Regions from separate parts of the Mesorhizobium sp. NZP2077 genome, predicted to be linked through region 4. Evidence: riboswitches for the same ligand, from Rfam matches in the RefSeq annotation. Region 4 holds a riboswitch; each other region holds the start of a gene.
What was found. A riboswitch is a leader RNA that binds a small molecule or an ion and turns the genes downstream of it on or off. The one in region 4 is predicted to bind thiamine pyrophosphate.

Region 1 (7,049 bases), 3.4 Mb from region 4:
CCATCGGCGTCGCGCAAAATGCCAACTGAGAAGAGATAGTCGCCGATCGCGACCATCTTGGCCGGGTCCATCGTGCCGATGGCGCCGTTTTCTCCGCGCAGATAGTGCCCGTCGATCAGCGCGCTCAGCGACGCCTCGATCAATGCCGGATTGGTCAGGGCATCCTGGTTGGCGGCGATCAGCAGCGTCGCGGCTTCCCCGGGATGATCGACGGTGAACTGATAGCCGCGCCGCGTTGCCTGGACAAAGGCCGCCGCCAGTGCCGGGTTTGCCTGGAGATAGGCTTCGCTCGACGAGATCAGCGTCGTGTGCTCGTCGGGCACGCCGTAGTCGGCGTAAACGAAACTTCGCTGCTTGATGCCTTTGAGTTCGGCCTCGACGCCCTCCCAGGTCGAAACCTCGAGCGTGAAATCGACCGAGCCATTGGCCAGCGCTTCATAGGCCGAGGTGCCGAGCGTCACCGTCTCGAAATTGCCCTTACCGCCATCGTGGCGGATGATGGTCGAGATCAGCGCATTTTCCCAGGCGCTGCCGAAACCGCCATAGGTCAGGCCGTCAAGGTCCCTGGGGCTTTTGATCTCGCTACGCCCCGCATTGAACACCACTCGGCCGGTCTCTGACTGCACCACCGCATAGACGGCCTTCAAGTCGGCACCGGCGGTCTTCTGGGTGAACAGGCTGATGGTGCCGTTGATGCCGAAATCGGCGACACGGTTGGCGACCAGTGTGCCGGCGCCGGTGTCGCTGTAGGGCAGAATGTCGACTTCGAGGCCGGCCTCGCGATAAAACCCTTTTTCGCGGGCGACGAACAGCCCGACGTGGTTGGTGTTGACGGTCCAGTCGAGCGCGACGGTGACTTTTTGCGTTGCCGCGAAGGAGCGGCTCGATCCGGCGATCAGCGGAAGACCGCTGGCAAGGGTAAGCAGCAGGGCCTGTCGGCGCGTCAAGTCAGTCATGGTCATGTCCTTTGGAGGGTTGCGGGTCGAGCAAAATGTCGAGGATCTCGGCCTCGAGTGCGCTGGCCTGGCGCGCGGCGGCGCCGGTCGGATCGCGCGGGCGCGGCAACGGCACCCTGATTTCACGCAACACACGCGCTGGGCGCGCCGACAGCACATAGATGCGGTCGGACAGGAACACGGCCTCGTGCACATCATGCGTGATCAGCAGCGCCGTCCAGCGATGATACCGCCACATCTGCTCGAGCCAGCGCTGCATGGCCGCGCGGGTCAGTGCGTCGAGCGCGCCGAACGGCTCGTCGAGCAAAAGCATGTCGCGCTCCTGCACCACCGTGCGCAGCAACGCCGCGCGCTGGCGCATGCCGCCCGAAAGCTGTGCCGGAAAATGCCGCTCGAAGCCGGCAAGCCCGAACTCGGCAAACAGCGGCGCGACGCGCGCCCGTGCCGCCTTGCGCCTGACGCCTTGCACTTCGAGCCCGAGCGTCGCGTTGTCGAGGATACGCCGCCACGGCATCAGGGCGTCGCGCTGCGGCATGAAGGCAAAATGCCTGCCATGGTCGTGGAGTGGCGCGCCGTCGAAAAACATCTCGCCCTCGCCATGCTCCGCACCCGTCAGAAGCTGGAACAGCGTCGACTTGCCGGCGCCCGAAGGCCCTAGGATCGAGACGAATTCGCCGGCACCGACGTTGAGCGAAATATCGGCGAGCACGTCGAGCACGCCAAACGCCTTGCGCACATGCCGCAATTCGAGCCGGCTCATCGCCCCGGCCCATTTTCTGCCGGCTGCCGGCCGACCCGCTCCCAAGGCATGGCGAGGCGCTGCAAAAGCACTGTCAGCCCAAACAGGATGAGCGTCAGCGCGGCGCTGACGCCGACCGCGGCCAGCACCAGATCGGGGCGGAAATTGTTCTTGGCGTTGAGCATGTAGATGCCCAGCCCTTTGGCCGCGCCGGCATATTCGGCGAAGATGGCGCCGACCACGGCATAGGTGATGGAGATCCTCAAGCCCGCGAAGAAATAGGGCAGCGCCGAAGGCAGCCGTGCCAGCACGAAGACGCGCCACCGCCCTGCCCCCATGGCGCGCAGCATTTGGCCGATCTCGACCTCGGTCGCCTCATACCCCTCGACCAGAGCCACCAGCATCGGAAAGAAGGTGACCAGCGCCACCAGCATGATCTTGGGGGTCAGCCCGAAGCCGAACCACAACACAACCAGCGGCGCGATCGCCACCAGCGGCAAGGTCTGGCTGACAATGAAGACTGGAAACAAAGCGCGCCGCAACGGCCGGAAAAAATCGACCAGCATCGACAGAACGAAGGCGGCGCTCAGCGAACAAGCAAAGCCGACCAGCGTGGCGCGGATGGTGGGAATGGCGTTGTAGATGAGCGCCTCATGATTGAGCATCGCCTGTTCGAAGACGCGTGACGGCGCCGGCAGGATCGTTGGTTTGATGCCGGAATAGGTGGCGTAGAGTTCCCACGCCACAAGGAGCAACCCGACCGAGATGACGGCGGGCACTGCCTTGGCAAGAGAACCCGCGAGCTGGCGCGGGCAGCTGGTTGACGATGAGACCACGAGAAGACAACCTTGACGGCGGCGTGTAGGAAACGCGTTCTGTTCAGACAGCAGACGGGCTGTTGGCCGAAATCGTGACATCAAGGGTTACGTGGCCGGCACCCGGCCCGAAGCGGCAGAAGGCCTCATTCAGCGCCGAAAAGATCGCGCCCGTATCGCCGCGCAGTTTGGTGCAGAAGTTCTTGGAGCGATCGTAGACGCCTGACTGTTTCAGGAAATCGATGCAGCCGTAGATCTCGTCCATGTGGTCGCCGGTGCCCATCACGTAGAGCGAGAACTGCGCCGCCGCCGGCTGGCCGGTGGCAGGGGCGTTGCGCACGGCGCTGATGGCGGCTTCCTTGCGTGGGCCGAGGGGCCCGGCAGGCCCGCCAAACGCGTCGGAGCGGCAGATCGGATCGTCCGGCTCGCCCGGGCAGCCGCGCGAAATGGCCGCCGACAGCACGCTATGCTTGCCGCTCAGCGCCGCCGCGACGAACAGGTCGCGCAAAGCCGGGAACAGCACCTCCGGCGGCCCGACCAGCAAGGTCGAGATGTCGTCGGTCTCGATCCTGAGCCTGTCCCGGTAGGGATCGAGCGCGCCGAGCGCGCCAAGGATGACGCCGACGAAATCGTCGGTCATGGGGTATAGGGAAATCTGTGCGCCTGAAAACATCGCCCGCCTCGCTCCGCTGGTATTACCCAGATCAGCTTCTAGGGTCTGTGGGCTTGCCGCCCCCGTCTCAGCCCCGACCGTACGGAGCACCCCTGTGGATGGGCGCGTTAAAGCACCATTCGAACGGTAGGGGAAGCCGTTTCTTCAGCGCACTGCGCCAGATGTTACGTCTGCCCATCTTCCGCCTTGCCGAAAACCCGGATTTCAGGGGACGGCTTTCTGACTCGAGGGCGCGCGAAGGTAGCATGCAATTTTACGAGCCGTTTGAGCAGGCGGCCATAGGTGAAGTACCGGACCCTGCCATCGGCAAGATCGAACTCCACGATCCCCCACCGCCGGACTGGCGCCTTGCCCGTCGGCGGGCCTAGCCGTCTGACCTGGAACGCCAGCCTGATCTTGTGCCCGGCGACATCGAGATAGATGCCAGGAACAGTGCCCAGCACATGCCACATCAGGGCAACATGCTCGACCGACATGTCAGGCGAAATCATTGTGTGGGCCGCCTCAAGCCGCGCCCAGACAAAATCGCCGGCCGGCTGCCGCATCCCCTTCAGGCTGCCTTTGCAATAGGCGGGCGCTACCTCGCTCACCAGCGCGCACATCGCGGTCGCCATGCTGTCGGTCAGGGCTTGCAGCGACACCCAGTCTGCTTCGGAAAACGGCACTTGCCCGAGAATGTCGCCATCATCGAAACCGGCAGACATCTTGTGCAGCGTCACACCACCATGAACGGCGTGCTGGCCGTCGACGGCCAGGCGATGGATAGGGTGCGGACCCCGATAATTGGGCAGCAACGCTGGATGAAGATTGAGCCCGCCCTTCGGGAAAGCACCAAGCAACTCCGCTGGAATGAGGGCCGCAAACGCAAAGCAGATCAACACATCGGCATTGACCTCCGACAATTGGCTGCCGAGTGTGCCCCAATCATAGGGCCGGCCAAATTCGATCACCCTTGCCGGCGTGTTGCCGATATAGCGTTTGAGCAGCAGTTTGCGCCTCAGCCTTCGGCGAAACTTGCTGGTGCTGAAATGTTTCTGGCGTTGCCGGGATCCCGGGACGACAATCGCACGGATGTGATGACCTGCTTCAAGCCATCCTGCCAGTAGCGGCCCGGTGTAAGGGGTTATGTCGAGTACGAATACGGCCGAAACCCGGCTAGAGCCGGTCTGCGGGCTCAACAGCGCCAGCCGTTCAAGGCGCACATCAAGCCGATCCCCATCGGCGGGCATTCAGACGGCAAGCCAGCCTCATCGGTTGGCCTGACCGGTTTGCAAAGTAAGTCCGTCGGTCAGGGAGCCTTGACAATTGAAGACGGCACCGTGGCGGTAACATCGGAAAGGCGGCCGCCTTTCACGAGAACTGGCTTCTCATAGACTTTCTTCATGCGTATCTCCTGAAGCAAATCAGCCTGCACAGTTGGCCAGCAACGCCGCCAACTGTCAATCACCAGGCGGCGGCTGACAGTTGGCATTCACGCGGTCACGGGAATTACGCCGCCCTGCTCCTCGAAAACGACCCCTAAACCTTATGACACGGCCTTTTCTCGAACCGGCAGCTTCCAGCCTGGCCTGACGAAATGGCAGGTGTAGCCGTTGGGATATTTCTCCAGATAGTCCTGGTGTTCGGGCTCGGCCTCCCAGAAGGCACCAACTGGCGCGACTTCGGTGACGACCTTGCCGGGCCACAGGCCGGAGGCATCGACGTCGGCGATGGTGTCTTCGGCGACGCGCTTCTGCTCGTCACTGGTATAGTAGATCGCCGAACGGTAGCTCATCCCGACATCGTTGCCCTGGCGGTTGCGCGTCGTCGGATCGTGGATCTGGAAAAAGCGCTCCAGCAACATCCGATAGCTGATCACCGCCGGATCGAAATTGATCTCGATGGCTTCGGCATGGGTGCCGTGGTTGCGGTAGGTGGCGTTGGGCACATCTCCACCGCTATAGCCGACACGGGTGGAGATGACGCCGTGATAACGCCGTATCAGATCCTGCATGCCCCAGAAACAGCCACCGGCCAGCACTGCGCGTTCGATCGAAGTCGCCATGTCACGTCTCCTCAAAAGGCAATCCCAGCAGTGTAGCGGTTTCCCGTGCGGAATTGCGCAGACAAAATTGGATTTCCCAATAGATGGGCATTCTCGTCTGCTTCGTCCAGTCGCATGGAACGAACGCGGCCATGCGCGAACGATATCACGACCCGGTCAGGGATAGAACCGCTTCAGCTGCGCGGATGCCGGGTCCGGCTGTCGGCGTCGATCGGCAGATACCGTGTGCCGGGCGGAATGGCGGCAAAACTGATTGGCACGGGCGGCGCCTTGCGCGACCAGTTGAAAAGAACGGTCTTGACCGGGAGGTTGCCCAGCCATGCCTGCAGTTGCGGCGGTACGCCATTCCCAGGCCAAACCATCAGCATGCCGTGCTCGCGCAACCGCTGCCTGGTGATCCAGGGCGCGAGCCGCATATCGAGTTCGGTGAAGATCGACGGCTTGTCATAAGCATTGAGGCCCGCCAGCATGGCCAGATCTGCATCACCACCGACGATGTCGAGCCGACCGGGTGCCGCCGCGTGCCAGACCGCCTCGGCCTCGTCCGAGATCGGCTGCGCCGGCCAGCAGACCGGTTCCATGTGCCCCCACACATTACAGGTCGTCCAACGCATGGCCGCGTAGGCGCCGGACATGCTGACGATGCAGATCAGCGCGCAGATCGCCAGCCTTCGCATCTCGATGGCGCCAAGCCGATGACCCACAAGGGCGAGCACCAGGACACCGACAAGATTGTACATCGGCGCGCCCCACGCCTCGCCGGTACCGGTGAACAGTGAAGCCACCATAATGAGGATCGCTGGTCCAAGCCCCATCCACGTGAGATAGACGAGCGTGCCGCGTTCGACAGGCTTATCCGGCGCGGGCGAGCGTCGCAGTAATCCGGATATCGCCAGCACCAGAAGAAAGCCGGAAAGGCCAGCCAGTTGGACGCCGATATAATAAAGGCGTGCGCGGTGCTCCATCACCCATTGGTCACGGTCGGCGAAATAGGTCAGCGGCAGGAAATCGATGCGGTAGAGCGCGATGGCCAGTGGCGAGGCAACCGCGAAAAAAACGGCGAGACCGAACCAGGGCCAAGGCGTCGCAAGGCGGCCGCGTGCACGCGCATCGGACAACAGCCAGAGAGCACCGAAGGCAAGCAGCAGGCCGGTGGAGAACTTGGCATAGAGGCCGACGCCCGACACCAGTCCGAGCGCCAGCCACCAGCCCGGCCCGCCACCGCGGCCAGCCCGCCAGAGCAGCCAGCAGATGGCCGCCCAGAACGGCATCTGCGCATAGTCGTGATTGAACTGCGGCGTCGGCCAACCGAAGAAATAGATCGACGGCATCAAGAGCACCGCGGCCAACGCGCGGTTTCGCCCAAGCATGTCGCGGGCCAGCAGATAGACCAGCACGAAGGTCGAAGAAATTGTCAGCTGGGCGAGCAGATATTGCGGCCAGCGGAACGATCCGGTCAGAAGATGGCTGGTCTCGAGCAGCCAGCCGGGAAGCTGCGGATGCTTGTAGGTCAAGAGCACCCATTCGCGGCCCCACATGAAGCCTTCGACGACATCGCGAGGCGGCGCGGCGTCGACCAGTGCGGGCACCACCGTCCAGCAGGCGATCTGCACCAGGCATAAAATCGCCAGCAAATACCAGGGATGACGGATGAGACCCCGCCAGACTGATGACCGGTCTATGCCCGCGAGAGGCGACCTGGCCGGCAGCCAGCCATCTATGGACTCGTCAATTCCCGACATGCGGTGCTTAAATCACACCGACCGGTTTTCCGAATAGTGCCGATATCAAAGCTTACGAAAATGTATACTTGCACCGCCAT
Region 2 (7,049 bases), on a different replicon from region 4:
CCCTTGGTTTGTCGTGTTTGAAGACCAGCTCGGCTGCAAGGCACGCCATGGCGGGCGCGAGAAGAAAGCCATGGCGATAAAGCCCGTTGATCGCGACGCTATTTCCGCGCGCTTCGACACGCGGCAGGTTGTCTGAAAAGGCCGGGCGAACACCAACGCCGGTCTCGACGATGCCGGCCTCGCCGAAGGCCGGATGGAGCGCGCAGGCCGCGCCCAGAAGCTCCATCATCGAACGGACCGTGACCGGTCCAGCGCTGTCGCTCTCGATCGTCGTCGCGCCAATCATGAAACGGTGATCGGCACGTGGCACCGCGTAGAGCGGAAAGCGCGGATGAAGGAGCCGCACGGGGCGCGACAGCGCGATATCAGGCGTGTGCAGGATCATCATCTCGCCGCGCACGCCGCGCAACCTTTCATCGTCCGCTGCAATTCCGGTGCAGTCGATCTCTTGATCGAATCCGGGGAGCTGCCGCGCGTCCGTGGCGAAGCTGAAATCGACACCCATCGCGACAAGCTTGCCGTGAAGTGCCGCCATCGCCCGGCGCGGGTCGAGATGCGCCTCGCCGGGGAAGAACAGCCCGCGCCGGAAACGCCCGGCGAGGTCAGGTTCGAGCCGCGCGATTTCCGCCTCATCGACCCAGCGATGGCCCGAGGTGCGGCCGGCGAAGCGGTCCAGTTCGCCGGCGTCACGCGGTGCCGCCACAACCAGCGTTCCGGCCCGCGTTACCTGACCGGGCAGCACTGTCTCCCACCAGTCGGCGGCGCCGCGTCCGAGGTCGAGCACCGGCTGCTCGGCGCTCTCGCGCTCGCACCATGGCGCCAGCATGCCGCCGGCAAACCACGATGCGTTGCTGCCGAGACCAGTCCCGATTTCGGCGACAGTGACCGCCGCGCCGTGTCTGGCCAACTCGAAGGCCGCCGTGAGGCCGGCGACGCCGGCCCCTTTGACCAGCACCCTCATGACGGCCCTGGTCCTTTGGGCGCAGTGTCGCTCACCGGCATGTAGAGATTGCCGCCATCGCGATATTTTTCCGCCATTGCCGCCATCCCTTCCTTCTGCGCTTCGGCACGGATGTCGTGGGAGATGCGCATCGAGCAGAATTTCGGCCCGCACATGGAGCAGAAATGCGCCAGTTTGTGCGCCTCCTTCGGCAAGGTCTCGTCATGGAACGAGCGCGCCGTTTCGGGGTCGAGCGACAGGTTGAACTGATCTTCCCAACGGAACTCGAAGCGCGCGCGGGAAAGGGCATCATCCCTGACTTTCGCCGCCGGATGGCCCTTGGCAAGATCCGCTGCATGCGCGGCTATCTTGTAGGTGATCACGCCAATCTTGACGTCGTTGCGGTCCGGCAGGCCGAGATGTTCCTTCGGCGTCACATAGCAAAGCATGGCGGTGCCGAACCAGCCGATCATGGCGGCGCCGATGCCTGATGTGATATGGTCGTAGCCCGGCGCTATGTCCGTCGTCAGCGGCCCCAGCGTATAGAACGGCGCCTCGCCACAGACAGCGAGCTGCTTGTCCATGTTCTGCTTGATCTTGTGCATGGGGACGTGGCCAGGCCCTTCGATCATCACCTGGCAGTCCTTGGCCCAGGCGATCTTCGTCAGTTCGCCAAGCGTTTCCAGTTCGGCGAATTGCGCGGCGTCGTTGGCATCGGCGATCGAGCCGGGGCGAAGGCCGTCGCCGAGCGAGAACGAGACGTCATAGGCGCGGCAGATGTCGCAGATCTCCTCGAAATGCTCGTAGAGGAAGCTCTCCCTGTGATGATGCAGGCACCACTTCGCCATGATCGAGCCGCCTCGGCTGACGATGCCGGTAACCCGCTCCACCGTGAGCGGGATGTAATGCAGCCTGACGCCGGCATGGATGGTGAAATAGTCGACACCCTGTTCGGCCTGCTCGATCAGCGTGTCGCGATAGACTTCCCAAGTCAGATCCTCGGCGATGCCTCCGACCTTTTCGAGCGCCTGATAGAGCGGCACGGTGCCGATCGGCACCGGTGAATTGCGCACGATCCATTCCCTGATGTTGTGGATGTTGCGACCGGTCGACAGGTCCATCACCGTGTCGGCGCCCCAGCGGATCGCCCACACCATCTTTTCGACTTCCTCGGCCATCGAGGAGGTGACGGCGGAATTGCCGATATTGGCATTGATCTTCACCAGGAAATTGCGGCCGATGATCATCGGCTCGCTCTCGGGATGATTGATGTTGGCGGGGATGATCGCGCGCCCGCGCGCCACCTCGTCGCGCACGAATTCCGGCGTGACGAAATCCGGAAGCTCCGCGCCGAAGGCTTCGCCGTCGCGGTGCAGCTTGCCGTGCAGGATCTCGCGGCCGAGGTTCTCGCGGATGGCGACGAACTCCATTTCGGGCGTGATGATGCCGGCGCGGGCATAGGCAAGCTGGGTCACCGCCTTGCCGGCCTTGCCCTTGAACGGGCGGTTGCGAACGGGGAATTCCGGCGTCAGACGCTCGCCCACGGCGAAGCCGTTGTCTTCCGGCCTGACATGGCGGCCGTCATAAGCTTCGACATCGCCTCGCGCTGCAATCCATTCGTGCCGAAGCCGCGCCAGGCCTTTGTCGATGCTCGTTTCGACCGTCTGATCGGTGTATGGGCCAGATGGATCGTAGACCGTCACGGGTGGTTCGCCCGCCGTCGGATGGACGGAGATTTCGCGCATCGGCACCCTGATCTGTGGATGGAGGACGCCGGATTTGTGGATTTTTCGTGAGGCAGGCAGCGGTCCCGTTGAAACCGCTGGGGTCAAGGCATTCATTTGAGGCTCCTTTGCTCATTGCATTGGAGACCCAGTTCTGTGCCGGAAGGATGAAAAGACGCTTCGGCCGACCTGCTCGAGACAGGTCTTCGGGCATAGACTCCCGCAAAGCGCTTGCACCGTCCCTACGCCAGTATGAACTGGATCAGGTTCAACGGGTCACTGCGCCGCGAAAGCCAGCAGTATCTCAGCCCCTTGTCGGGACCCCCCTGGTGAATGCATCAAGTTGAACGGGCCGGCGCCGCTTTGTCAAGCGCCTTCGGACACGCTGGAGTCGGCGGGTTGATCAAACGCGGATGGAAACCTCGTGGATCGGGGCCCACGCGCGGGAGACCAGGGCAGGAATGGCCAAAGCCTTCTGCGGACCCGCAAGAAACGAGAAAGGTGTATTGGCCCTGTGCGTCGAGATCAACGAATAGCTGAGGCGCTCGGTCCGATGATCTGCCAGAGCATCGAAACAGGACCGGCGTAAAACGCCAGACGTGCCGGCGTGTCGTCAGCGCTATCCACCCATTCCCTGAGGCGCGGACGGGGAGATCGGGCGAAAGCGAAATTGAAAAGCGGACCGCCATCGCGGACCATGCTGTTTGCCACCGCATATACGCCGCCGATCACCTGCTCGGCGGCGCGTCAACGAGCGGATCCAGTGGGCGGCACACTGTTCAAACCGCCGGACGCGGGGTTCCGTTTATCTGCCCGGCGGGCCGGCTTGTTCCCCCGTCGGAACAGTGGCCTTGAGGGACGGCTGGCAAGATTGAAGCGAAGTGTCCGTCGTTTCCCTTGGACGGCTGGCTATGTCGAGAGCTACACGCGAAAGCGCAGTGAGCTCGCAGGCAGATGGCGTCAGTGGCGACACACACGGGCAAGTGGGGGGCTGATGCCCGACCGCCATCCGAGCCTCAATCCTCATACCGCCAGCGTTGATGTTTGCACTCTCGTCACAACTTGAGCGAGGAAAGCGCGAACAAAATCGTGGCCTGAGTCAATTGCTTCAGATGCCGCCCATGCAGAGGTACTTCATCTCAAGATAGTCCTCGAGCCCATGGCGGGAACCCTCGCGCCCTATGCCTGACTGCTTCACGCCGCCAAAGGGCGCGGCTTCGGAGGACATGCGCCCGGTGTTGATACCCACCATCCCATATTCCAGGGCCTCGGCCACGCGCCAGACACGCTTCAGGTTGGAGGCATAAAAGTAGGCGGCGAGGCCGTAGATCGTGTCATTGGCCTCGTGAACGACCTGTTCGGCGTCGTCGAAGTTGATGATTGCAGCCAACGGTCCGAATGTTTCTTCTTGCGCGACTGTCATCTCGCTGGAAATACCGGTGAGGACCGTTGGTTGAAAAAACGTGCCCCTCGTGCCGATACGATTGCCGCCGCATCGAACAATACCGCCTTTTTCGACGGCGTCGGCGATATGGGATTCGATCTTGGCCAGAGCATGCTGATCAATCAGTGGCCCGATGGCAACCGCGGGATCGAAACCGTCACCAACCTGAAGTTGGCGAACCCGCTGCACGAATTTGTCGACGAATTCATCGTGAACGCCAGATTGGACATAAAGGCGATTTGCCGAAACACAGGTCTGGCCGGCATTGCGGAATTTCGCCTGGATCGCACCGTCGACCGCGGCATCGACATCGGCATCGTCGAAGACGATGAAAGGCGCGTTCCCTCCTAGCTCGAGGCTGACCTTCTTGATCTGGTCCGAGCATTGGCGCATCAGCAGCCGCCCGACCTCGGTCGAACCAGTGAAGCTGATCTTGCGGACCTTAGGGTTGCCGCAGAGTTCACGGCCGACCGCGTCGCCTTCGGAAGCGTAGACCAGATTGACGACGCCTGCGGGAAAGCCAGCCTGATGGGCGAGGGCGAACATTGCGCCCGCCACGAGCGGCGTCTGTTCGGCAGGCTTGAGCACGATCGTGCAGCCGGCGGCCAGAGCCGGGGAGATTTTGCGCGCCACCATGGAAGCAGGGAAATTCCAGGGCGTGATCGTGCCGACGACGCCGATCGGCTGCTTGATCACCAGCATGCGGCGGTCCGTCGACGGGGCGGAGATCGTATCGCCATAGATGCGATTAGCCTCTTCGGCATACCATTGCAGGTACGCCGCCGCATGCGATATCTCAGACTTGGCTTCAGCCAGTGGCTTGCCCATCTCGGCGGTCAGAATCGCGCCGAGGTCGTCGGTGTGGTCGACGATCAGTTGATGCCAGCGCCAGAGGATGTCGCTGCGCTCTCGAGCCGTCAGCGCCGCCCATCCAGGCTGCGCCATGTACGCTTTGTCAATCGCAGCGCGTGTTTCCTCGACGCCCATGTCGGGAAGCTCTGCCAGCAATTCGCCGGTCGATGGGTTGAGGACCACAAATGTGCGCTCACTAACTGGCGTGCCAAGGGCCGGGAGACAGTCAAGCTTGGCAAACAGGTCAGGAGATTTGAGATGGGGGATCAAGCGCGGGAGCAGCGGCAATGTCGGTTCCTTCAAGGCTTTCGGCCTGTCCGGCCGGGTGGACATCTACTGGCACGTGTGGCTTTTGCATAGGACCACTCACGAAAAGTCGTGCGTCGCTGAAACCCGTGGACCCTGCCACGGGAAAGGCCGGCGGTCGGCTTTCCGCGTCACGATCCGTTCGCCAGCGGCTTGGTCCACAGCCATTGGCCCAGGAGATCATTCGTCGTATAGCTCTTGCCCTGTTTGCGCCGTCCGTTTCGGGTATCGCATCGGAGCCGTAGAGCGTTTCCTAAATTGAGCCCAGTGCGTTGGCCCTATTGAGCGCGCTGCGGCGTGTGAACAATCGGACCGCGAGCCGGGGTCCCGCCACAACGGCGATCTTCGGATCTACCCGTCGCATGTGGGCGCGACACTAGAGCCGCTTCGGCATCCACGCTATGCATTGTTCGAGGCGTGCCAGTCGAACCTTCTGCGAACGAAGCTCGTGACCAACGTTTTGCAACCTGGATTTGCCTTTGGACGCGGCCGCAGAAATCAGTTCGCATTCAAGCCAAGCTATTCGTTCTCGCATGTGCTGAACCTCAGCCTGCCGTATATCTCTAATCCAACCTGGACCACGCATATTCCACGCTCACCCTATGTGCAGGCTGGGTAGCATCCGAAAACTAACGCCGGCAGATTCGAAAAACTCGAATTTTAACCGTCGCTAAAATTAGCCGCTCCGTCGGTACCTAGCTTGCTGCCTCAACCTTGAACGGCGACAGTTGCTTCCTTGCCCTTCGCGTCCGAAATAATCTTAATGGACTTCGTAAGAGCTTGTTCAGCGCCAGTATCTAAAGGAACCGCATGACACCGCGTCGCAAGCGTATTCTGGGCAAGTCAATAGTCGTGACGATAATTGCAGTCGTCGCAACCTTCGGTTTGTCTTTTACGGCTCGGCTTGCGCTGCAGATGCCGATCGACTGGCTGAGCTGGGTGGAATGCACCTTCATTCCCATCCTCATCGGGATGCCGGTCAGTGCCTACATCTTCACCCAGGCGGAAACGATCCAGGAAACATGTGACAAGTTGGAGAAGTCTCATGCAGCCCTGAAAGAGACGCACAACAGGCTCACCTTCGTCACCAGTCATGACCCGATGACAGGACTTCTTAGTCGCGGTGAATTCATCGCAAGGATGGATAGAAGCCGCGATGAAGGGGAATGCGATACCCTTCTCCTCATCGATCCTGATCACTTCTCTTCAATCAACGACAAGCACGGACATGCCAAGGGTGACGAAGCTCTGGTTCGGATTGCGAAGGCGCTCGTCTATATAACGCGCCCAGGAGACGGGATCGGTCGCCTTGGCGGGGGAGAGTTTGGGGTCTTGCTACGCCACGTCCGCAAAGAGCAGGCAAGTACCCTTGCGGAGAAGATCCGCCGTCATATCGAGCGGATTCCTGGGGTGAAAGGGCAACAGGACGGCGTGAAGGTGACCGTCAGCATCGGGGGTGCGGAAATCCCGCATGGTGCAGACACTCAGGATGTACTGCGCACTGCCGCACGATGCCTTTTTGAAGCGAAACAACGTGGGCGGAACCGCGTTTCGTTCGATCATGAAGCAGCCAAGTTGCGAGTCGTGATACCGTAACCAGGCCCCGCCTGGGAGAGAGCCCGATGGAAAAACACGCCGCGGCCTGGTGGTGCTGATGGTCTTTTTGGTGGACTGGTGGCCGTCGGTGCGACATTCGCAACATCGGCCCGATCGCGCTAGGCCTGGCTCGGCAATTCTTCGGATCCGTGAGACCACCCGGGCTTCAGGTCGCGGGGTCGTTCAG
Region 3 (7,049 bases), 1.5 Mb from region 4:
TTCTGGAACGAGGCCGGATCGCGTTCGTAAAAGGCCGGATCGGCGATGTTGTTCTCCAGCCGCGAGATCGACGCCATCACCGCCTCGATTTTCTTCGGCAGCGACTCCAGCGCAAATTTCTGCTTGAACGACAGTTTCTTCGCCGGTCCTTTTGGCGCTGCCGCCTCGCTCTTGCCTGGCGCCGACCCGTCGCCAGCTTCGGCCTTGGCGCGCGCCTTGCGGTCGTCGAGCCTTGTGCCGCCGCGCTGCGCCAGCATGTCGGAATAGCCACCGGCATATTCGATCCAGCGCCCGTCGCCGTCCGGGGCGATCAGGCTGGTTACCGTGCGGTCGAGAAAGTCACGATCGTGGCTGACCAGGATGACGGTCCCGGCAAAACCGGCGACCAGTTCCTGCAGCAGTTCCAGCGTCTCCATGTCGAGATCGTTGGTCGGCTCATCGAGCACCAGGAGGTTCGCCGGCCGCGCCAGCACACGCGCCAGGATAAGCCGCGCCCGCTCGCCGCCGGACAGCTCGCGCACCGGGGTGCGTGCCTGCTCCGGCTTGAACAGGAAGTCCTTCATGTAGGAGACGACATGGCGCTGCTCGCCATTGATGACGAGGTTTTCGCCGCGCCCGTCGGTCAGGTACTGCGCCAGAGTTTCCTGCGGGTCGACCGCCTCGCGCTTCTGGTCGAGCGTGGCGATTTCCAGATTGGTGCCGAGCCTGATCGAGCCGGCATCCGGCGCCAACTCGCCGGTCAGCATCTTCAAAAGCGTGGTCTTGCCGGCGCCGTTCGGTCCGACGAGGCCGACGCGGTCGCCGCGCTGGATACGGGTCGAGAAGCCCTTGACCACAGTGAGATCGCCAAAGCTTTTCTCGATGTTTTTCGCTTCGATCACCAGCTTGCCGGATTCGGCCGCGTCGCTCGCCACCATGGTGGCGTTGCCTTCGGCGCCGCGATGACCGCGAAAATTCTTGCGCATGGTCTGCAATTCGCCGAGTCGGCGCATGTTGCGCTTGCGTCGCGCGGTCACGCCGTAACGCAACCAGTGCTCCTCGCGCACGATCTGCCGGCCGAGCTTGTGCTGCTCGCGCTCTTCTTCTTCCAGCACCAGGTCGCGCCATTCCTCGAAATGGCCAAAGCCCTTGTCCAGCCTGCGGGTCTGGCCGCGATCGAGCCAGACGGTGGCGCGCGACACGCGCTCGAGAAAGCGGCGGTCGTGCGAGATGACGATAAGCGCAGAGGAGGTGCGGACGAGTTCCTCTTCCAGCCATTCGATGACCGACAGATCGAGGTGGTTAGTCGGCTCATCAAGAAGCAGAATGTCCGGCTCCGGCGCCATGACGCGAGCAAGCGCTGCGCGCCTCGCCTCGCCGCCCGACAGATCGCCCGGCCGCTCTTCGCCGGACAGGCCGAGATGCTCCATCAGATAGCTGGCGCGGTAGGGATCGTCGGCGGGTCCCAGCCCTGCCTCGACATAGGCGCGCACAGTGGCAAAACCCTCCATGTCGGGCATCTGCGGCAGATAGCGGACGGTCGCCGAAGGCTGGCGGAAGACCTCGCCGTCCTGCGGCTCGATCAGGCCGGCGGCGATCTTGAGCAGCGTCGACTTGCCCGACCCGTTGCGGCCGACCAGCGCGATCTTGTCACCGGCCGAAGCCGTCAAGGCTGCGCCATCGAGCAGCGGCGTGCCGCCGAAGGTCAGTTTTATCCCGTCGAGATTGAGAAGGGGCGGGGCCATGTCAGCTTTCAGGCAAGGGATAGGGATGGGCGAGCAGCAGTGCGCGGCCGTGGCCGAGCGCGATTTCGAGGCGGCCCCCGGTCTTGTCGAACTTGACCTCGTTGGAGATGGTCAGTGACGAGCCGAACGCCACCTCGACCTCGCTCAGCGGCCATTTGGCGCCGGAGACGGTCAAGCCGGCAAGCTCGGAAAAACCGAGGATCGAAAACAGCGTGCCGTCGGCATAGTCGAACCCGGCCTTTCCCAACAGCAAGGGCACGCCTTCCTGGGCGCCGCTGGTCAGCAGCACGTCCCTTCCAGCCTCGGCCAGCCGCAGGGCGAGCGCCAGATGCAGGAAGGCGTGGTCGGCACGCTTGCCGCCAAAAGCGCCTGCCAGCACAAGGCGGGTCGCGCCGCGGTCGAGGGCTGCAGCGATCGCCAGTTCGCCGTCGGTCTTGTCCTTTTCCGCCGGAAAGGTCTGGCGGGGCACCGCGGCGAGATCGTCCGGCAGATTGGCCGGCACGGAATCGAAATCGCCCACCCACAGCTCAGGCACAAGGCCGAGCAGCCGCGCATGGCCGATGCCGGCGTCGGCGGCGATGACGCGCGAGCCTTCGACCTGGCGGTCGAGCCGGGGCGTGCGGATGAGATCGCCGCCAAGCAGGATGGTGAATGTGCTCATATCTGGTGGCCTGTACCAGCCCGGCAGCGGAAACGGAAGGCCGGCAAACTGCCACTTGCGCGGTTCCTCGGCCGGGCCTATGTGTCGAAACGCTCTAACGGGGTGCCGGCTGCGATCTTCGCGGACCGGCTGAGAGGCAATCTCGCCAACCCGCTGAACCTGATCCGGTTTGTACCGGCGGAGGGATTAGACGTTTCGGACAGTCCGACGCCTCAATTCCTTTCAATTCGAACGAAGGAGGCGCCGATGCGCACGCTTTTATACGCTCTTGTCTCAGCCATGGTCGTGGCGCTGTCCGGGCCGGCCTTGGCCAAGGACAAGCTCACTGTCTACACTTATGAGAGCTTCACCGCCGACTGGGGTCCCGGCCCGGTGGTGAAGAAGGAATTCGAGGCCGAATGCGGCTGCGACGTCGAGTTTGTCTCGGTCGCCGATGGCGTGGCGCTGCTCAACCGCGTCAAGCTCGAAGGCGCATCGACAAAGGCCGATATCGTGCTCGGCCTCGACACCAATCTTACTGCCGATGCGAAGGCCTCTGGCCTGTTTGCCCCGCATGGCGCGGTGAGCGATGTCAACGTGCCGGGCGGCTGGACCGACGACACTTTTGTTCCCTTCGACTACGGCTATTTCGCTGTCGTCTATGACACGCAGAAGCTGAAGACGCCGCCCAAGAGCCTTAAGGATCTGGTCGAAGGCAGTGCCGACGACAAGATCGTCATCCAGGATCCGCGCACCTCGACACCCGGCCTCGGCTTGCTCTTGTGGATCAAGTCGGTCTATGGCGACAAGGCGCCGGAAGCCTGGGCCAATCTGAAGACAAAAGTGCTGACCGTGACGCCGGGCTGGAGCGAGGCCTACGGCCTGTTCACCAAGGGCGAGGCGCCGATGGTGCTGTCCTACACGACCTCGCCAGCCTATCACATGGTCGCCGAGAACACCGAGCGCTACCAGGCGGCTTCCTTTGAAGAAGGCGAATATCTGCAGATCGAGGTCGCCGGCATCACCACGACCGGCGCGAAGAACCCGCTGGCGGAAAAGTTCATGGCCTTCATGACCGGGCCGAAATTCCAGGACGCCATCCCGGAGACCAACTGGATGTTCCCGGCAGGCAAGACCGACAAGCCGCTCAACCCGGCCTTCGACAAGCTGGTCAAGCCGACCAAGACGCTGCTGTTCAGCCCCGAGGAGGTTGCCGCCAACCGCAAGGCCTGGGTGGATGAATGGCTGGCGGTGATGAGCAAGTAGGCAACGCGATGGCGCCGGCACATCCCACGGATCCTCGTGTCGGCGCCGGCATCGTGGCGCTTGCCGCGATCACCCTGTTGATCGGCGGCGCGTTTGCCGGGCTGCTTGTCGAAGGCGCCCACGACCTTTCGGGCGCCTGGGCAGCCTTCGATCCCTATCTCCTGCGCGTCGTGCGCTTCACGCTCTGGCAAGCGATCATTTCGACGCTGCTTTCGGTCGGCCCGGCACTATTCGTTGCGCGTGCTCTGTCGCGGCATCCGCGCTTCTTTGGCCGCGCCTTCATCCTGCAGCTCTTCGCCGTGCCGCTGGCGCTGCCGGCGATCGTCGCGGCGCTTGGCATCCTGGCACTTTATGGCCGCGCCGGCTATTTTGCCGGCTTGTTCAGCGCCGTTGGCGGCCCGGGGTGGCCAGGCATTTACGGCCTGTCCGGCATTCTGGTCGCCCACGTCTTCTTCAACCTGCCGCTCAGCGTCCGGCTGTTCCTCGAGGCGCTGCAGACAATTCCCGCGGACCAATGGCGGCTGGCGAGCCAGCTCGGCATGGGGGCGCGAGCGGCGTTCCGGCTGATCGAATGGCCGATGCTGCGCGCCGCTCTGCCCGGGATCGCCGGGCTGGTCTTCATGCTCTGCATCACCTCCTTCACCATCGTGCTGACACTCGGCGGCGGACCGGCCGCGACGACGCTGGAGGTCGGCATCTATCAGGCGCTTCGATTCGACTTCGATCCCGCGCGTGCGGTGACGCTGACATTGCTGCAGATCGCCTTGACCTTGCTGGTGGTGCTGGCGCTGACGCGGCTTGGCGCCAATGTCGTTGGCGACAGCAACCTGCCAGTGGCGCCGCGCCGCTATCTCTCCGTCAACGGGACCGAAGCGTCGCTGAACGCCGGGCTCATCGTGCTGGCGTTGCTGTTCGTTGTCGGACCGATGGCAGCCACGGTGATCGCCGGATTGGGTGCCGATCTCGGCCGGCTCGCCGGCGAAGCGACCGTGCGGCAGGCGACGCTGACCAGCGTCGTGCTCGCCTTCCTGTCGGCGCTGCTTTCGGTGATGCTGTCGCTGGCCCTGACCATGGCCCGCCGGGCGCTGGCGCTGGGCCGCGGCACCGGCCCAAAGACACTGCTTGAGCATGTCACCGATACCGGCGCCGGCTTTGTCCTGGTCGTGCCACCGATCGTCATCGGCGCCGGCTGGTTCCTGTTGCTGCGCCATGGCGGCGACGTCTTCGCCGTCGCCCCGGTCATGGTCGTCACCGTCAATGCCGTCATGGCGATGCCGTTCGCGCTGCGCGCCGTCCGCCCCGCCTATGACGCGGCGAGCGAGCGTCATGAACGGCTATGCGCGCAGCTGGGTATCTCCGGTTGGGCCAGGCTGCGGCTGGTCGACTGGCCATCATCGCGGCGTCCGCTCGCCACCGCCTTCGCCTTCGCCATGGCGCTGTCGCTCGGCGATCTCGGCGTCATCGCGTTGTTCGGCAGTGATTCCGTGCAGACCTTGCCCTACCTTCTGCTTTCGCGCATGGGCAGCTACCGCACCGAGGACGCCGCCGGCCTGGCGCTGTTGCTTGGCCTGGTCTGCCTCGCCTTGGTGCTGGCAGCGGACTGGCTGGGAAGGGAAAAGGTCCGCAATGTCTGACGGGGCGATGGGCGGGAAGGGTGCTCCGGTGCGGCTGGACAAGGTCTCGTTCAGCTATGGCGAGGCATCGTTCGCTTTCGATGTCGACTTCGCCGCAGCGGAAGTCACCGCCATCATGGGGCCGAGCGGTTCGGGCAAGTCGACGCTGCTCAACCTGGTCGCCGGCTTCGAGACACCACAATCCGGCCGCGTACTGATCGGCGGGGTCGATGTCGGCGCCTCGCCGCCGGCCGCGCGGCCAGTGTCGATGGTTTTCCAGGAGAACAACCTTTTCGCCCATCTTTCCGTCGAGGAGAATGTCGGCCTCGGCCGCTCGCCATCGCTCCGGCTGACCGAAGCCGATCGAAGCGCCATCGCCGAGGCGCTTGCGCGCACCGGCCTTGCCGGCAAGGAAAAACGCCTACCGCGCGAACTTTCCGGTGGCGAACGCCAGCGCGTTGCCCTGGCGCGCGTGCTGGTGCGCGATCGCCCGGTGCTTCTGCTCGACGAGTCCTTTGCCTCGCTTGGACCCGCCTTGCGCGACGACATGCTCGACCTGGTTGCCGGCCTCCATGCCGAACGCGGCATGACGGTCCTTTTCGTCACGCACCAGCCGGAAGATGCCCGCCGTATCGGCCAGAATGTGGTGTTCCTTGACAATGGCACTGTTGCTGCCACCGGCACGGCGGCCGATTTTTTTGCCGGGGCTGGCCCGGAGGCGTTCCGGCGCTATGTTGGCACAAGCATCCAGACGGCTGGATCACGAGATATTGCCCGGAAGCGGACATAATTTACGCCCAAACCGGTTCGAGGCAATGTGGCGCTTGCTTGCCATGACTGGAGTAGTGTGGCTAGGTCCGCTCAATACCGGTCCGGCAAACGCCGTGATTTGCCTACAGCATCCGCCGTCCGCCCTGAGGGACGTGCGACGGATGCTGTAGCAGTTTGAAGTAGCGCGTGACACTCTTCGAAGATCGCCCCCGATCATCGTCGTCATGCGCCGGGACCCGAAAGGAAGCCGTTCTGGCGATCGGCGTTGACAGGCTAAGAATGAATCCGCTGGCGCGCTTTCTGGCGCTGGCCGGCGTTGCCGTGGCCTTGGCAAGCTGCCAGATGTTCACGCCTCCGGACGTGCAGGAATCAGGCTTCCAGCCTTCCGACAAGCCGATCACGGTTGACAATGTCGGCGCCAACAACAAGCTCGCGGAGCTGGCCAAGGCGCAGCATCCGCGCATCCTGGCCACCTATGGCGGCGAATATTCCGATCCCAAGCTCGAGCGCATGGTCGCCAAGGTCGTAGGCAACCTGACCGTGGTGTCGGCCAACCCGACCCAGACCTATCGCATCACCATTCTCAACTCGCCCAACGTCAACGCCTTCGCGCTGCCGGGCGGCTATCTCTACATCACGCGCGGCCTGCTGGCGCTGGCCAATGATTCGTCCGAGCTAGCCGCCGTCATCGCGCATGAGATGGGCCACGTCACCGCCAATCACGGCCTGCAGCGTCAGCAGCTGGAGGCCGAGGAAGGCCTGGCGACCAAGGTGGTCTCGGACGTGCTCGGCGACAGCCCGACGGCCAAGGCGGCGCTGATCCGTGGCAAGCTCAGGCTGGCACAGTTCTCGCGCAACCAGGAACTGGAGGCAGACGCCATCGGCATCAAGTCGATCGGCGAAGCGGGCTACGATCCTTACGCCGCCGGACGCTTCCTGCAGTCGATGTCGGCATACACCGATTTCCGTTCGATCAGCGGCGCCACCGACGCCAGCCTCGACTTCCTGGCGACGCACCCCAACACGCCGCAGCGC
Region 4 (7,049 bases):
TGGCGATAGAGGCCGTTGATCGCGACCGCGTTTCCGCGTGCCTCGACGCGCGGCAGGTTGTCTGGAAAGGCTGGACGGATGCCGACCCCGGTTTCAACGATCTCGGCCTCGCCAAAGGCTGGATGGAGGGCATAGGCAGCACCCAGAAGTTCCATCATCGAACGCGCCGTGACCGGTCCGACGGACTGGCTTTCAATCATCGTCGCGCCGATCATGAAACGGTGGTCGGTGCGCGGCACCGCATAGAGTGGAAAGCGCGGCTGCAGCAGCCTGACCGGGCGCGACAGCGAGATGTCAGGCGTGCGCAGGATCAGCATTTCGCCGCGAACGCCGCGCAGCCTGTCATCGAAGGCGGCCATTCCCGTGCAGTCGATCTGGCGATCGAAACCGGAACCATGCCGGGTGTCGGCGCCGAAGCGGAACTCGACACCCATGGCCGTGAGCTTGTCATGAAGTGCCGCCATCGCCTGGTGCGGGTCGAGATGCGCCTCATCGGGAAAGAACAGGCCGCGCCGGAAGCGGCCGGCGAGGTCGGGCTCCAGCAGCGCGATTTCATCTTCATCGACGCGCCGATGACCCGACGTGCGGCTGGCGAACCGCTCGAGTTCGCCCGCATCGCGCGGCGCGGCCACGACCAGTGTTCCGGCCCGCGTAACCTGGCCCGGCGTTGCCGCCTCCCACCAGTCGGCGGCATCGCGTCCCAGATCCAACACTAGCTGCTCGGCGCTTTCGCGCTCGCACCATGGTGCCAGCATGCCGCCCGCGAACCATGATGCGTTGCCGCCGAGAGCATGTCTTGTCTCGGCAACTGTCACCGCCGCGCCGCGGGTGGCGAGTTCGAAGGCTGCGGTGAGACCGGCGACGCCGGCCCCTTGGACCAGCACCCTCATGATGGCTCATGCGCCTCCGACATCAGCGGTGCGCCGGCCTCCTCCGCCGGCACATAGAGATCGCCGCCCTCGCGATATTTCGCCGCCATCGCCGCCATGCCCTCCTTTTGTGCTTCGGCACGAATGTCGTGGGAAATCCGCATCGAGCAGAATTTCGGCCCGCACATCGAGCAGAAATGCGCCAGCTTGTGGGCCTCCTTGGGCAAGGTCTGGTCGTGGAAGGACCGCGCGGTTTCGGGGTCGAGCGACAGGTTGAACTGGTCCTCCCAGCGGAACTCGAAGCGCGCGCGGGAGAGGGCATCATCCCTGACTTTCGCCGCCGGATGGCCCTTCGCCAGATCGGCGGCATGGGCGGCGATCTTGTAGGTGATCACGCCAATCTTGACGTCGTTGCGATCGGGAAGGCCGAGATGTTCCTTCGGCGTGACGTAGCAGAGCATGGCGGTGCCGAACCACCCGATCATGGCAGCACCAATGCCGGAGGTGATGTGGTCATAGCCCGGCGCAATGTCGGTCGTCAGCGGTCCAAGCGTGTAGAACGGCGCCTCGCCGCAAACGGCGAGCTGCTTGTCCATGTTCTCCTTGATCTTGTGCATCGGCACGTGGCCAGGCCCCTCGATCATCACCTGGCAATCCTTGGCCCAGGCGATCTGCGTCAGCTCGCCAAGCGTTTCCAGCTCGGCGAATTGCGCCGCGTCGTTGGCGTCGGCGATCGAGCCGGGACGAAGACCGTCGCCAAGCGAGAAGGACACGTCATAGGCGCGGCAGATGTCGCAGATTTCCGCGAAGTGCTCGTAGAGAAAGCTTTCCCGGTGATGCTGCAGGCACCATTTGGCCATGATCGAACCGCCGCGCGAGACGATGCCCGTGACCCGGTCGACAGTCAGCGGGATGTAGTGCAGCCGCACGCCGGCGTGGATGGTGAAATAGTCGACGCCCTGCTCGGCCTGCTCGATCAATGTGTCGCGGTAGACCTCCCAGGTAAGGTCCTCGGCAATGCCGTTGACCTTTTCGAGCGCCTGATAGAGCGGCACCGTGCCGATCGGCACCGGCGCATTGCGTACGATCCATTCACGGATGTTGTGGATGTTGCGGCCGGTCGACAGGTCCATCACCGTGTCGGCGCCCCAGCGGATCGCCCAGACCATCTTTTCGACCTCTTCGGCCATCGAGGAGGTGACGGCGGAATTGCCTATATTGGCGTTGATCTTCACCAGGAAATTGCGGCCGATGATCATCGGCTCGCTTTCGGGATGATTGATGTTGGCGGGAATGATCGCACGCCCGCGCGCAACCTCATCGCGCACGAATTCCGGCGTGACGAAGTCTGGGATCGCCGCGCCGAAGGCTTCGCCGTCGCGCTCAAGCTTGCCACGCAGCATCTCGCGGCCGAGGTTTTCGCGGATGGCGACGAACTCCATCTCGGGCGTGATGATGCCGGCGCGCGCATAGGCGAGCTGGGTCACCGCCTTGCCCTGCTTGGCCCTGAGTGGCCGGTTGCGAGTGAGAAATTCCGGCGTCAGGCGCTCGCCGGTCGCAAATCCGTTGTCCTCCGGCCGGACATCTCGGCCGTCATAGGCCTCGACATCGCCGCGCGCTGTGATCCATTCGTTACGAAGCCGGGCAAGGCCATTTTCGATATTGGTTTCGACAGTCGGGTCGGTATAGGGGCCGGACGGATCGTAGACGGTGACGGCCGGCTCGCCGGCCGTTGGATGGACGGAGATTTCGCGCATCGGCACCCTGATCTGCGGATGGAGGACGCCGGACTTGTGGATTTTCCGTGAGGCGGGCAGTGGTCCCGTCGAGACGGCGGGGGTGAGGGCATTCATCGTGAGGCTCCTTTGCTCATGCATTGGAGACCCAGTTCTGTGCCGGAAGGATGAAAAGACGCTTTGGTCGTAGGACGTCGGGCGTGGACTCCCGCAAAGCGCTTGCACCGTCCCTACGCCAGTATGAACTGGATCAGGTTCAACGGGTCACTGCGCCGCGAAAGCCAGCAGTATCTCAGCCCCTTGCCGGGACTCCCCTGGTGAATGCGTCGAATTGAATGGGCCGGCGCTATTTTGTCAAGCGCATTCGTCCCGCAGCGGTGATCGACGACCAAACAAACCCAGCGGAAAAGCATGCTAGTATCGAGAGCAAGTGACGCCCCAGAGCAGCGGTGAAGCGCCCCCAATAAGGCGAGCCCTCATGCGGATTCGGTGCCTTTTCCAGCACGGTATTTTCGGGGCTTTCCGGAACGACGCTGCTGCCACCCAGTTGGGTGAGATTGCTATAGATGTCTGTCTTGCTCGTCGTCGGCAATCCTTCCGCTTCGGCTAGACGCCCCGTTTGTTCCCCCAGAGCAGAACATGAAGCTGCGGCAGTACACGCGCCTTGAACCACCTGTCACGGGTCACCTTTTCAACCAGCCATTCCATGCGCCTCATCACACCGGCCATGTCGATGAACGCGTCTTCGTTGCCGGGACGCGGCGGCGTGTGATTGCCGGGCTGCAGATAGATGGCCAATTGCGGGTAGCGCGCCGCGGCGTCTTTGCCATAGGCATAGTCATCATCGTCGAAGACAACGAGCTTGAGCGCCATCTGCGGCTTATCCTGCGCCGCCTCTAAGCAGGCGTCGAACGCGGCCCAATCTGTCGTCATTTCGCTTGAGGGTGGCTTGGGGCTGAGCACCAGCACGTCGAGATCCGCGAACCATTGCTTAGGCACCGAGCCTTGGGTTTCCAATGCAAAGCGGTAGCCCTCACCATGCCCGCGGTCGATCAGCGGGCCAAGCGGTTGGATGGCCGGATTGCCGCCCGACAGCGATACCATCACGGGCTGACCGCCGGAAAGCGCAATGACCTTTTGCCAAACCGCGTCGGGAGACATCATCTCCCAATCATGGCGGAAGCGACGGTCCACCGCATGCAGGCTGTCGCACCAGGAACAGCGATAATCGCACCCGCCGGTTCTTACGAACACCGTCGGCAAGCCGATCAGCACGCCTTCGCCCTGAATGGTCGGCCCAAAAATCTCGCTCACCCGGATTCCGGGATGCAACGCGCAAGTCATGGTCGGTATTCCGCCCAGGTTTTCGGCGTCTCGCTCACCCGCACGGCGGAGGTTTCGGGTAGCCGCACCTTGCACCAGTCGTAGAAGTGCCTGGCCAGACATTCCGCTGTGGCATGGTCATGCCCCAGCACGTCGTTAAGATGCCGATGGTCGAACGTCCCATCGATGTAGTGCTTGAACGCCGCCAGACCTTGGTAGTCGCGCACAAAGCCGTGTTCGTCCAGTTCGCCACCTGAAAGCTCCACTACGACGATGTAGTTGTGGCCGTGCAGACGTGCGCACTGATGGTCGGGTGGCAAGGAGGTGAGCTGATGCGAGGCCGAGAAGTGGAACTCTTTGGTAATGCGGAACATCACGCGCTCCTTGTCTGGATAGCGTGGAGCCAGAAGTCCGCGTCCTCATAATCTGTCGGGTCGGCAATGCCGGCCAGATTGAATGCTTCGCGCCGTTCGACGCATGTCCCGCAGCGACCGCAATGACGTGCGCCGCCCTTGTAGCAGGACCACGTCGCCTCGAACGGTGTGGCGTACTTTGCCCCCTCGCTGACGATGTCGGCCTTCGACATATTCACATAGGGAGCGTAAAGGCGGATATCGGCGTAGCCTGCGAGCGCATGGTTCTGCATCGTCTGAAAGGCGTCGATAAAAGCGGGCCGGCAATCGGGATAGATGAAATGATCTCCGCCATGGACGGCAGTGGCCACCGCATCGGCCTTCTGCGCGGCGGCAACCCCGAAGGCGATAGCCAGCATGATGGCGTTCCTGTTCGGCACCACCGTGATCCTCATGGAGTCTTCGGCATAGTGCCCGTCGGGCACGTCCACACTATCAGTCAGCGCCGAGCCGCTCAGGTTCCGGCCAACATCGCGGATATCGACGATCTGGTGCGGAACACCCAGCCGCTTGGCGCAGATGGCGGCAAAGCCGAGTTCCTTTTTGTGCCTCTGGCCGTAATCGAACGAAAGCAGGCCAATGAGTTTCTGCTCGGTCGCCACCTTGTGAGCGAGCGAAACAGAGTCCAATCCGCCGGAGCAGATGACGAGGGCATTCATGGTTTGAATCCTTGTTTTGACCGGGTAAGGCTGCGACCGGAGATTTCTCTGCGTTCCCACTACTCCACGGAGCCGGTTTTGTGAATGGGGTGGACGCGATTGAGCGCACGTACCTTGTTGTCAGCAAGATGACTTTGCACGCGACTTGTCGCGCATCTTCGACCGCTGGGGGGCTGAGTCCGGCGCTGCGTATGTAGGCGTATAGACGATGCAGAAATCACTGCTGTGGCGCAGCAGCATTCCCGACACACCTTCGGCTTGTCCGGTTTGCCCCAGAACTTGTACGTCCCGAGTTTCGGCGACAACGCAAGGGTCGACCGGCAGTCCAGTGAAAGGCTTCTGCCGCGTGCTTTGCCGTTTTCTGGTCTGCGCATAGATCGCCTCGAGCCGCCGCGCCTCGTCATTGGTCAGAGCTGGGAATTCCTTTCCGAGGGCGCGGCTCGATAGGGGCCACCATTCTGGTTAAGGAAACGGAAGAGCAGATCGATCAGCCGCTCGGGCATGTCGATAAAGGCATTCACCTATTGCCGGAATTGATCGTAGCGCTGCAGAAAAGCTGTTTCGTCAGGGAGGTACCGTTCGATCGTCCGCCGAGCGCAGGCAAAAAGAAATTCGGCGTGCGGGGTTGCATCGAAGTGTCAGTAGAAATCCGCGGTGTCATTCAGCACCCGGACGTTGAATTGCGGCGGCGGTTCCCGTTCGACCAATGGCAGAAGGCGCTTCGAATTGCTCTCCAGCACGCGCCTGTACTCGTCGATCTGGTCCAGGATCGCGGCCGAGACGGGAAACACCACTCCCGGCGATTGAAGCGGTGCATGGCAAGGACGTGGTGGATCAGGTAGCGGTGAATGCGGCCGTTTCCGTCCTCGAACGGATGGATGTAGACAAAGCCGAAGGCGAAGATTGCGGCGGCGACGACTGCATCAAGGTTTTGCGCTGGGCTTGATCGAACGCAATTCCAGAAACAACTTTCTGAAGGCGTCGCAAGGCAAGGCATTGTCGGCGCTGATCGTCGCCCCAGCTGATCCAAGCATCGGTTCCTGCTTGGGTCTAGCGCCCTAGGCGACGTCCTAGCGCCCTAGGCGACGCCATGGTCGGCGAGCGCTCTGGCTGACCTTAATCCAAATACCTAAGAATCACACGGTTCCATTGCGCTGATCGAGACGGCCTTCTAGCCCTATCCATGCCATGGATGCATTCCATCCAAACAACCAAGTTTACGGATCTGTCATGATGCTGCATAGCGAAATACCGGCAGGCACCGATCGATCACTCCACTGCCTTGATCATTAGATGAGCGCGCCAAAAGATTCCAATAGAAGGAGAACTGTGGATGTCCCTGTGCCAGTGGATGCCCTGCTGTTCGGCGGAACTCCGAGGGGTCCTTACGCCACACCGTACTAGCCCATTGCAACATGACCCCACCCTGCCTGTCCACTAACAAAGCGAAATCATGAAATTCGGGTCAAGCGGCGTTCGAGGATTGGCTTCGGAATTGGTCGGCAAGGCCAGCGGACTTTATGCCGAAGCTTTCGCTTGGCGTTTGATTTCCAGCCGGGTTCAGCCGAATAGTTCGGTCTTCATAGGCCGCGACCTACGTGACAGCAGTCAGGCGATAGCCGACAATTGCATGGCGGGGTTGGCCGCAAATGGTTTCCAGCCGATCGATTGCGGCACCATACCTACGCCTGCCCTGGCACTATATGCATGCAAACACGGCGCGGCGGCTCTTATGGTCACCGGGTCGCACATTCCAGCCGATCGCAATGGCATCAAATTCTATGGCCCGAATGGTGAAATCAGCAAGGCGGATGAGGCCGCGATTACGCGCTTTGTAGCCGAAAGATCAATTGCGTATTGCTTACCAAGGGCTTGTCTGGGAACGACGTGGCCTATGCACCGTGAAGAAGCGATCGCGTCTTATCGAGAGCGCGCCCATGACATGCTGGAGCCGGGCTCACTTTCCGGCATGAGACTTGGTGTCTATCAGCACAGTTCGGTCGCGGCGGAACTGTTGGTACAGGTTCTTCGATCGCTCGGTGCCAGCGT

Region 1: another riboswitch for thiamine pyrophosphate. It lies ahead of HGP13_RS15910 (YkoF family thiamine/hydroxymethylpyrimidine-binding protein); the one in region 4 lies ahead of thiC (phosphomethylpyrimidine synthase ThiC).
Region 2: another riboswitch for thiamine pyrophosphate. It lies ahead of thiC (phosphomethylpyrimidine synthase ThiC); the one in region 4 lies ahead of thiC (phosphomethylpyrimidine synthase ThiC).
Region 3: another riboswitch for thiamine pyrophosphate. It lies ahead of thiB (thiamine ABC transporter substrate binding subunit); the one in region 4 lies ahead of thiC (phosphomethylpyrimidine synthase ThiC).

Annotation. Positions count from the first base shown of each region.
Region 1 covers NZ_CP051293.1:3,198,502-3,205,550, reverse strand. Annotated here, with positions in the region: gene HGP13_RS15925 (ABC transporter substrate-binding protein) at 1-956, opposite strand, end outside; gene HGP13_RS15920 (ABC transporter ATP-binding protein) at 949-1,716, opposite strand; gene HGP13_RS15915 (ABC transporter permease) at 1,713-2,531, opposite strand; gene HGP13_RS15910 (YkoF family thiamine/hydroxymethylpyrimidine-binding protein) at 2,575-3,183, opposite strand; TPP riboswitch at 3,174-3,287, opposite strand; gene HGP13_RS15905 (formyltransferase family protein) at 3,348-4,385, opposite strand; gene msrA (peptide-methionine (S)-S-oxide reductase MsrA) at 4,709-5,227, opposite strand; gene HGP13_RS15895 (glycosyltransferase family 39 protein) at 5,401-6,969, opposite strand.
Region 2 covers NZ_CP051294.1:139,312-146,360, reverse strand. Annotated here, with positions in the region: gene thiO (glycine oxidase ThiO) at 1-961, opposite strand, end outside; gene thiC (phosphomethylpyrimidine synthase ThiC) at 958-2,781, opposite strand; TPP riboswitch at 2,886-3,002, opposite strand; gene HGP13_RS36550 (NAD-dependent succinate-semialdehyde dehydrogenase) at 3,773-5,248, opposite strand; gene HGP13_RS36545 (GGDEF domain-containing protein) at 6,077-6,862, shown strand.
Region 3 covers NZ_CP051293.1:1,290,269-1,297,317, forward strand. Annotated here, with positions in the region: gene HGP13_RS06300 (ABC-F family ATP-binding cassette domain-containing protein) at 1-1,724, opposite strand, end outside; gene HGP13_RS06305 (thiamine diphosphokinase) at 1,726-2,385, opposite strand; TPP riboswitch at 2,474-2,588, shown strand; gene thiB (thiamine ABC transporter substrate binding subunit) at 2,632-3,630, shown strand; gene thiP (thiamine/thiamine pyrophosphate ABC transporter permease) at 3,639-5,264, shown strand; gene thiQ (thiamine ABC transporter ATP-binding protein) at 5,257-6,033, shown strand; gene HGP13_RS06325 (M48 family metalloprotease) at 6,294-7,049, shown strand, end outside.
Region 4 covers NZ_CP051293.1:7,158,573-7,165,621, reverse strand. Annotated here, with positions in the region: gene thiO (glycine oxidase ThiO) at 1-890, opposite strand, end outside; gene thiC (phosphomethylpyrimidine synthase ThiC) at 887-2,722, opposite strand; TPP riboswitch at 2,815-2,931, opposite strand; gene queE (7-carboxy-7-deazaguanine synthase QueE) at 3,212-3,949, opposite strand; gene queD (6-carboxytetrahydropterin synthase QueD) at 3,946-4,302, opposite strand; gene queC (7-cyano-7-deazaguanine synthase QueC) at 4,302-5,000, opposite strand; gene HGP13_RS38400 (hypothetical protein) at 5,639-5,791, opposite strand; partial or broken gene HGP13_RS38395 (hypothetical protein) at 5,876-5,997, opposite strand; gene HGP13_RS35125 (phosphomannomutase) at 6,454-7,049, shown strand, end outside.